DNA from 2 places in the Pseudoalteromonas sp. PS1M3 genome. Region 1 is predicted to be linked to the other one. Evidence: predicted binding sites of a transcription regulator. Region 1 holds the regulator's gene; the other holds the start of a gene.
The links. The regulator NrdR, encoded in region 1, represses ribonucleotide reductase genes. The targets are predictions, from matches to a motif close to AAACACNANATNTNGTGTTT.
Positions count from the first base shown of each region.

Region 2: the regulator NrdR is predicted to act here: its motif matches at 2,199-2,218, upstream of nrdA (class 1a ribonucleoside-diphosphate reductase subunit alpha).

Region 1 is NZ_AP022624.1:670,605-674,822, forward strand. It holds gene glyA (serine hydroxymethyltransferase) at 1-1,235, shown strand, start outside; gene nrdR (transcriptional regulator NrdR) at 1,333-1,782, shown strand; gene ribD (bifunctional diaminohydroxyphosphoribosylaminopyrimidine deaminase/5-amino-6-(5-phosphoribosylamino)uracil reductase RibD) at 1,785-2,936, shown strand; gene PS1M3_RS03155 (riboflavin synthase) at 2,941-3,594, shown strand; gene ribBA (bifunctional 3,4-dihydroxy-2-butanone-4-phosphate synthase/GTP cyclohydrolase II) at 3,624-4,218, shown strand, end outside.
Region 2 is NZ_AP022624.1:1,680,251-1,684,468, forward strand. It holds gene nrdA (class 1a ribonucleoside-diphosphate reductase subunit alpha) at 1-2,075, opposite strand, end outside; gene PS1M3_RS07735 (HAD-IA family hydrolase) at 2,488-3,168, opposite strand; gene ubiG (bifunctional 2-polyprenyl-6-hydroxyphenol methylase/3-demethylubiquinol 3-O-methyltransferase UbiG) at 3,168-3,878, opposite strand; gene gyrA (DNA topoisomerase (ATP-hydrolyzing) subunit A) at 4,056-4,218, shown strand, end outside.

The sequences.
Region 1 (4,218 bases):
TTTCGGACTTTGATCCAGAGTTATTTGACGCGATGAGTAAAGAAACATCACGTCAAGAAGAGCACATTGAGTTAATTGCATCTGAAAACTACTGTAGCCCACGCGTACTAGAAGCGCAGGGTTCTCAACTTACTAACAAATATGCTGAAGGCTACCCGGGCAAACGTTACTACGGTGGCTGTGAGCACGTTGATGTGGTTGAGCAGTTAGCGATTGACCGCGCAAATGAATTATTTGGTACAGATTACGCAAACGTGCAACCACATGCGGGTTCGCAAGCCAATGCCGCTGTTTTCCAAGCCTTATTAAGCCCGCTTGATACAGTACTTGGCATGAGCCTAGCACACGGTGGCCATTTAACTCATGGCTCACACGTAAACTTTTCAGGTAAAACATATAACGCAATTCAGTATGGCCTAAACGAAGAGACTGGCGAAATTGATTACGCACAAGTTGAAGCGTTAGCACTAGAGCACAAGCCAAAAATGATTATCGCAGGTTTTTCTGCTTATTCAGGTATTGTTGATTGGGCTAAGTTTCGCGAAATTGCAGACAAAGTAGATGCTTACTTGTTTGTTGATATGGCGCATGTTGCAGGTTTAATTGCTGCGGGTGTTTACCCAAGCCCAGTACCATTTGCACATGTTGTTACTACAACAACGCATAAAACATTAGCGGGCCCTCGTGGCGGTTTAATTATTTCTGCATGTGGTGACGAAGCAATTTACAAAAAGCTTAACAGTGCTGTATTCCCTGGTGGCCAAGGTGGTCCTTTATGTCACGTTATTGCTGCAAAAGCAGTGGCATTCAAAGAAGCTTTACAACCAGAGTTTAAAGAATACCAAACACAAGTTGTTAAAAATGCGCAAGCAATGGTTAGCGTATTACAAGAGCGTGGCTACAAAGTTGTTTCTGGTAAAACAGACAATCACTTGTTCTTACTTGATTTAATCGATAAAGACATTACAGGTAAAGATGCTGATGCAGCATTAGGCAATGCGAACATTACGGTTAACAAAAACTCAGTTCCAAATGATCCGCGTTCTCCATTTGTAACGTCTGGCTTACGTATTGGTTCTCCTGCAATCACGCGCCGTGGTTTCAAAGAGGCTGAATCTAAAGAGCTTGCTGGCTGGATCTGTGATGTACTAGACAACATTGCTGATGAGTCTGTTCAAGCGCAAGTAAAAGAAAAAGTGAAAGCAATTTGTGCAAAACTACCTGTTTACGCTTAATAAAGTAAAACGGTAATTTAGATCACATAAGCAATCATGCTATTATAAAAGCCGCTTTTTAGCGGCTTTTTTGTTTTTAAAACGGATACCTTTAGTTATGCATTGCCCATTTTGTACAGCAAAAGACACCAAAGTTATAGATTCCCGCCTTGTTGGCGGTGGCCATCAAGTTCGCCGCCGTCGTGAGTGTAACGATTGCCATGAACGTTTCACCACGTTTGAAGGGGCAGAGCTGGTTATGCCGCGTGTTGTAAAACAAGACGGCAGTCGCGAACCGTTTAACGAAGATAAGTTACTAAATGGTTTAAATCGTGCACTTGAGAAGCGTCCCGTCAGTACAGAACAGGTTGATGAAGTAGTCAATATAATAAAGTCGCAATTACGTGCAACGGGTGAGCGAGAAATTTCAAGCCATTTGGTGGGTGAATGCATTATGGAAGCGCTTAAAAAGTTAGATAAAGTCGCTTATGTAAGGTTTGCGTCAGTATATCGCTCGTTTGAGGATATACGAGAGTTTGGCGAAGAAATTGCCCGTTTAGGGGAATAAGCATGAGCAGCCAATCAGCATTTACCGAGCACGATAAACTATATATGGCGCGTGCTATTGAGCTTGCTAAAAAAGGTCGGTTTACCACAACACCTAATCCGAATGTTGGCTGTGTACTTGTAAAAGATAATCAGATAATTGGTGAAGGGTTTCATCAGTTAGCAGGGCAAGGACATGCAGAGGTAAATGCACTTGCTGTAGCCGGCGAAAAAGCAAAGGGTGCAACTGCCTATGTAACACTTGAACCTTGTAGCCATTACGGGCGCACGCCCCCCTGTGCTGAAGGACTTAAGGCCGCTGGTATTAAAAAGGTGATTGCAGCCATGGTTGATACCAACCCGCAAGTGGCAGGTAAAGGCCTTAAAATACTGAGTGACGCCGGAATAGAAGTTGCTCATGGGTTGCTTGAACAAGAGGCTCGCGCATTAAACTTTGGTTTTTTTAAGCGTATGGAGCAAGGGCTTCCTTACGTAACTTGTAAATTAGCAGCCAGTATAGACGGTAAAACAGCGCTAAAAAACGGAAAAAGTAAGTGGATCACAGGTCCTGCTGCACGAAAAGATGTGCAGCTATACCGCGCTCAAAGCTGTGCCATTTTAACGGGGGCCGATACGGTTCTTGTTGATAATGCAAAACTTAATGTTCGAGCAAGTGAGTTACCGTATTCATTACCAACCAACTTACCGCTACGTCAGCCGGTGCGTGTTATAATAGACTCGCAAAACAGATTAACACCTGACCTCGCGCTATTTAAAATAGCGCACCCGGTAATTATATTTACTACCAAGGTTGATAATTCAATGCAGTGGCCGCATTTTGTTAAGCACATAGCGGTGCGCGAGCAACAGGGTAAGGTTGATTTAACCGATGTATTACAAACACTAGCAAAGCATCAGTTTAATAATATATGGCTGGAAGCTGGGGCAACCCTTGCGGGGAAAATGACCGAGCTTGATTTAATTGACGAGTATGTTTTTTATATCGCACCAAAACTGATGGGTTATGATGCTAAAAGTTTAGTAAACTTCCCTGAATTGACGAGTATGCAAGATACTATCGATTTATCTTTTAATGAGTGTGTTCGCATTGGTGACGATTTACGTATCAACGCGTTAAAAAAGCACGCATTAAAATCATTTAACAAAGAAGAGTAGCGCTATGTTTACTGGGATAATAGAAGCCACAGGCAAAATTGCTTTATTACAAAAAAAACAAGGCGATTTAGCCATTCGTATTCAAAGCGCCGACCTTGATATGAGTGACGTAAAGCTGGGTGACAGTATTGCAACAAATGGCGTGTGTTTAACGGTAGTTGATAAACATGTTGATGGTTTTAGCGCTGATTTATCTAACGAAACAATTCATTTAACTGGTTTTGCACATTATTCAATAGGGCAAACAGTTAACCTTGAAAAAGCGATGCAACCGGTTTCGCGTTTAGGTGGGCATTTAGTGTCTGGCCATGTTGATGGTATTGCAACAATAACGGCGATTACAGCTAATGCAAGAGCTACTGAATATTGGCTGACAACCGATGAAAGTTTAATGAAATACATACCGTACAAAGGGTCGGTATGTATTGATGGTATAAGCCTGACAGTTAACGCTGTTGAAGGTAATAAATTTAAATTAACAATTGTGCCGCACACCAGCGGTCAAACAACAATTGCCGACTTTAAAGTAGGCACTCAAGTTAATTTAGAAGTCGATCAAATTGCACGTTATTTAGAGCGTCTTATCAAAGGCGCAGAGCAGCCAACCGGCGCAGATATATCAATGAGCTTACTCGCAAAAGCGGGCTTTATTAAATAACGAAACTGACAACTTACACGAGCGAATTTATGAATTTACACAGCGCACAAGAAATTATAGATGACATTAAAGCCGGTAAAATGGTTATTTTAATGGACGATGAAGACAGAGAAAATGAAGGCGATTTAATAATAGCTGCTGAACATATTAGCGCAGAAGCAATTAACTTTATGGCTACTCATGGCCGTGGTTTAATTTGTTTAACGATGACACAAGAGCGTTGTGAGCAACTAGACTTGCCTTTAATGGTTAAAAATAATGGCGCTGCGTTTTCAACTAACTTTACTATGTCGATAGAAGCATCAAAAGGCGTAACCACAGGTATATCAGCAGCAGATAGAGCACGCACGGTACAAGCAGCTATCGCTAAAGGTGCTGTTCCTAGCGATATTGTACAGCCGGGTCATATTTTTCCGATTATGGCACAGCCAGGTGGTGTATTAACACGTGCAGGTCATACAGAAGCCGGTTGTGATTTAGCGCGTTTAGCAGGGCTTGAAGCGTCTTCTGTTATTGTTGAAATTTTAAACGCTGATGGCACCATGGCACGCCGCCCTGATTTAGAAGTTTTTGCTAAAGAGCACGACATTAAAATTGGCACAATTGCTGATTTAATTGAATACC
Region 2 (4,218 bases), 1.0 Mb from region 1:
GTTTGGTCAACAAATTTTTGCATGATACCGACAAGCTGTAAGTAACCATCATTAGAAGGAATGTCCCAAAGTAACTCATAGTTGTCTTTCAAACGTTCGTACTCAGGTACAACTTGTTTTAAAATACCATCTTTACTTGCTTTAACACTAATGTGACCGCGTGGCGGCTCGATACCATTTGTTGCGTTCGAGATTTGCGATGACGTTTCTGATGGCATTAATGCGCTTAGTGTTGAGTTACGCATACCGTGTTCTTGTATGCTTTTACGCAGTGCATCCCAATCAAGATGCAGTGGCTCATCACAAATTTTATCTAAGTCTGTTTTATACGTATCTGTAGGCATAATACCTTGAGAATACGTTGTTTCGTTAAACTTAGGACATGCACCACGTTCTTTTGCAAGTTCGTTTGACGCTTTCATCAAGTAGTATTGAATAGCTTCGAATGTTTTATGTGTTAGTGCATTTGCACTGCCGTCTGAATAACGCTTACCATTTTTAGCTAAGTAGTAGGCATAGTTGATTACGCCTATTCCTAACGTACGACGTCCCATCGTTGCGTTTTTGGCAGCTGGTACTGGGTAGTCTTGGAAGTCGAGTAAATTATCGAGTGCACGTACAGCTAGCTCCGCAAGCTCTTCTAGTTCATCTAGAGACTCAAGCGCACCTAAGTTGAAAGCAGACAGTGTACATAATGCAATTTCGCCTTCTTCGTCGTTAACGTTGTTAAGTGGTTTAGTCGGTAATGCAATTTCTAAACACAAGTTAGACTGACGAATTGGCGCAACTTTCGCTATAAACGGGCTATGTGTATTACAGTGATCTACATTCTGTAAGTATATGCGGCCAGTACTTGCACGCTCTTGTGCAAACACAGAGAACAATTCAATGGCTTTAATACGCTTTTTACGAATTGACTCGTCTTGTTCGTATTTAACATATAACGCATCAAATTCGTCTTGATCTTCAAAAAACGCATCGTAAAGACCTGGCACGTCTGATGGGCTAAATAACGTGATGTAATCGTCTTTAATCAAACGAGAATACATTAGCTTATTAAATTGTACGCCGTAATCTAAATGACGAACACGGTTGTCATCAACACCACGGTTATTTTTAAGAACTAAAAGGTTCTCTACTTCTAAATGCCATAGCGGGTAGAATAGGGTTGCTGCGCCGCCGCGAACACCACCTTGCGAACAACTCTTAACAGCTGTTTGAAAGTGCTTGTAAAAAGGGATACAACCTGTGTGGTATGCTTCGCCATTACGGATATGGCTTCCTAATGCACGGATACGACCAGCATTAATACCGATACCAGCACGCTGAGAAACGTATTTTACAATAGCTGACGACGTTGCATTGATTGAATCAAGGCTGTCGCCACATTCAATAAGTACGCAAGAGCTAAATTGACGAGTAGGCGTACGTACACCAGCCATGATTGGCGTAGGCAATGAAATTTTAAATAACGATACCGCGTCGTAAAAACGTTTTATGTATGAAACTCGTGTTTCTCGTGGGTAATCTGCAAATAAGCTTGCAGCCACTAAAATATATAAAAACTGTGCGCTTTCATAAATTTCACCCGTTACACGGTTTTGAACTAGGTATTTACCTTCTAATTGCTTAACTGCAGCGTAACTAAAATTAAGATCGCGTGAGTGGTCAAGGTATTCGTCTAATTCGTCAAATTCTTGCTCTGTATAATCAGCAAGTAAGTGAGCATCGTAACGTTTATCACTCACCATTTTTGTTACGTGATCAAATAAACGTGGAGGCTCGAATTGACCGTATGCTTTTTTACGTAAGTGGAATACAGCTAAACGCGCAGCAAGATACTGGTAATCAGGTGATTCTTTAGAAATCTGATCGGCAGCCGCTTTGATAATCGTTTCGTGAATATCTTTTGTACGAATACCATCATAAAATTGAATATGTGACTTTAATTCAACCTGTGAAACCGAAACGTTATTTAAACCTTCGGCGGCCCATTCTATAACGCGATGGATCTTATCAAGATCAAGAGGCTCTTTGCGCCCGTCACGTTTGCTTACAGATAACTGTTGGTTCATAGCTTTGCCTGTATTCCTTGGGGATAATGTATTTTTGACCAATGTTGTACGTCTCAAAAAGAGAAGTAGTGCTCATTTTTTATAAGTTTTACCCAATGAGGTAAATTTAATTGAATAACATTTGGCCACAATATCTGGTGTTGTTCAATTTAGAGATCACAAGATAGTGTGGTCTGAGTTGATTTGCAAGGGGCATGATTGCCCCTATTTGTGGATAACGTTGGGATAACGTATTTGTGTTAGTAGGCATTAACCTTTGATCATTCATTGAAGTTGAAATTTTTAAAAATCAACTCAGGATCGACTAAATTTACACATTTTGAAAATAAATGTCGGCTGCTTTTTTTATCATCAAGCTTTGCGTAAAAACTAACACAATCACAATATATAGTGTTTATATCTAAAATGGGCACTATATATGGTTAAATGCGTCAATAGGACTACGCCAGTTAAAATCAGCTTTCCAAGTAAGTGCTTCTGCATCGCTTGGAATGTACCCCCACAGAGCAGTAGCTGTAGGCATACCTGCTGCTTTACCCGCTTGAATGTCTCGCTCGGCATCACCTATGTATAAACAGCGAGCTGGTATTACGTCCATTAGTTTTGCGCAATGAAGTAAAGGTAGAGGAGAGGGTTTGGCTTCTTCAAGTGTATCACCGCTAATAACAACTGCCGCATTTTTTAAAGCGGGGATCGCAGCGACAAGCGGCTCAGTTAAAAAGCCAGGCTTGTTTGTCATGATCCCCCATTTGATCTTTTTGTGATCAAGTGAGATCAGTAGTGGTTCAATACCGGCAAAGCATTGGGTGTATTTCGCAATGTTTTGGGCATAGCTATCGACCAATTGTTTTATCAACTGTGCTTGTGCAAGAGAGGGCCACAACTCTTTAAAACCCGCTTCCAATAAAGCTGCCGCACCATTAGAAGCCGCTGGGCGATATATTTCGCTTGTTACTTCGGCAATTTGATTTGCTCGTAGTACACTATTAAGTGCAGCGCCTAAATCGTCAGCTGTGTCGAGTAAGGTGCCGTCTAAATCAAACAAAAACGCATCATATTGATAAAGTTCTAATGATGAACCTGCGCTCTTCATTACACCAACTTCTCAAAATGAAGGATATAATTAACACTAACATCATTATTAAGTGTGTATTGTTTAGAGAAGGGGTTATACGAAAGTCCTGAGCTTGCACGTACTTTTAAGCCCGCTTGCTCGGCCCACGCAATTAGCTGCGCCGGTTTAATAAACTTTTTGTGATCGTGAGTTCCCTCTGGAACCATTTTTAATAGTTTTTCAGCACCTACAATTGCGTACAAGTAGGCTTTCGGTGTTTTATTGAGGGTAGAGAAAAAAACATCAGCGCCAGGTTTTGCAAGTTTGGCAACGGCGTGAATAATTGAAGCAGGGTCTGGAACGTGTTCGAGCATTTCCATACAGGTAACAACGTCAAATCGTTCAGGGTGTTCTTCAGCAAACTGTTCTGCGGGTATTTTTATGTAATCTACATTAACACCCGTTTCTAGGCTGTGTAATTTAGCGACAGTCAAGGGCTCTTGTCCCATATCAATACCTGTTACCTTTGCCCCCATACGTGCCATGCTTTGGCTTAAAATACCCCCACCACAGCCAACATCGAGCGTTTCTTTATCAAATAAACCTTGCGTTTTATTTGCAATAAAATCTAGGCGTAACGGATTAATTTCGTGAAGAGGTTTAAACTCACCCTCTAAATCCCACCAACGCTCTGCGATGGCTTCAAACTTTGCTATTTCTGCGTGATCTACATTTTGATGTTCGGTCATAAAATACTTCCTCGTCAATCTGAGGCCATTATATAGGCCTAAATTGATAAATCGCAAAGTTTTGCGCCTGTAAATTAAAATTAATTGTGATAGCATGTCTGTTAGTAATAATAACAATACTCTTTAAAACCTAATACTGGGTTATTAAGAGCTGCTACTGAAGGAATGTGATATCAAATGACTGATCTCGCCAATGAAATTCTGCCAGTCAATATTGAAGACGAGTTAAAAAACTCCTACTTAGATTACGCAATGAGTGTAATTGTAGGACGTGCATTACCAGACGTACGTGATGGCTTAAAGCCAGTTCACCGCCGCGTTTTGTTTGCAATGAACGAGC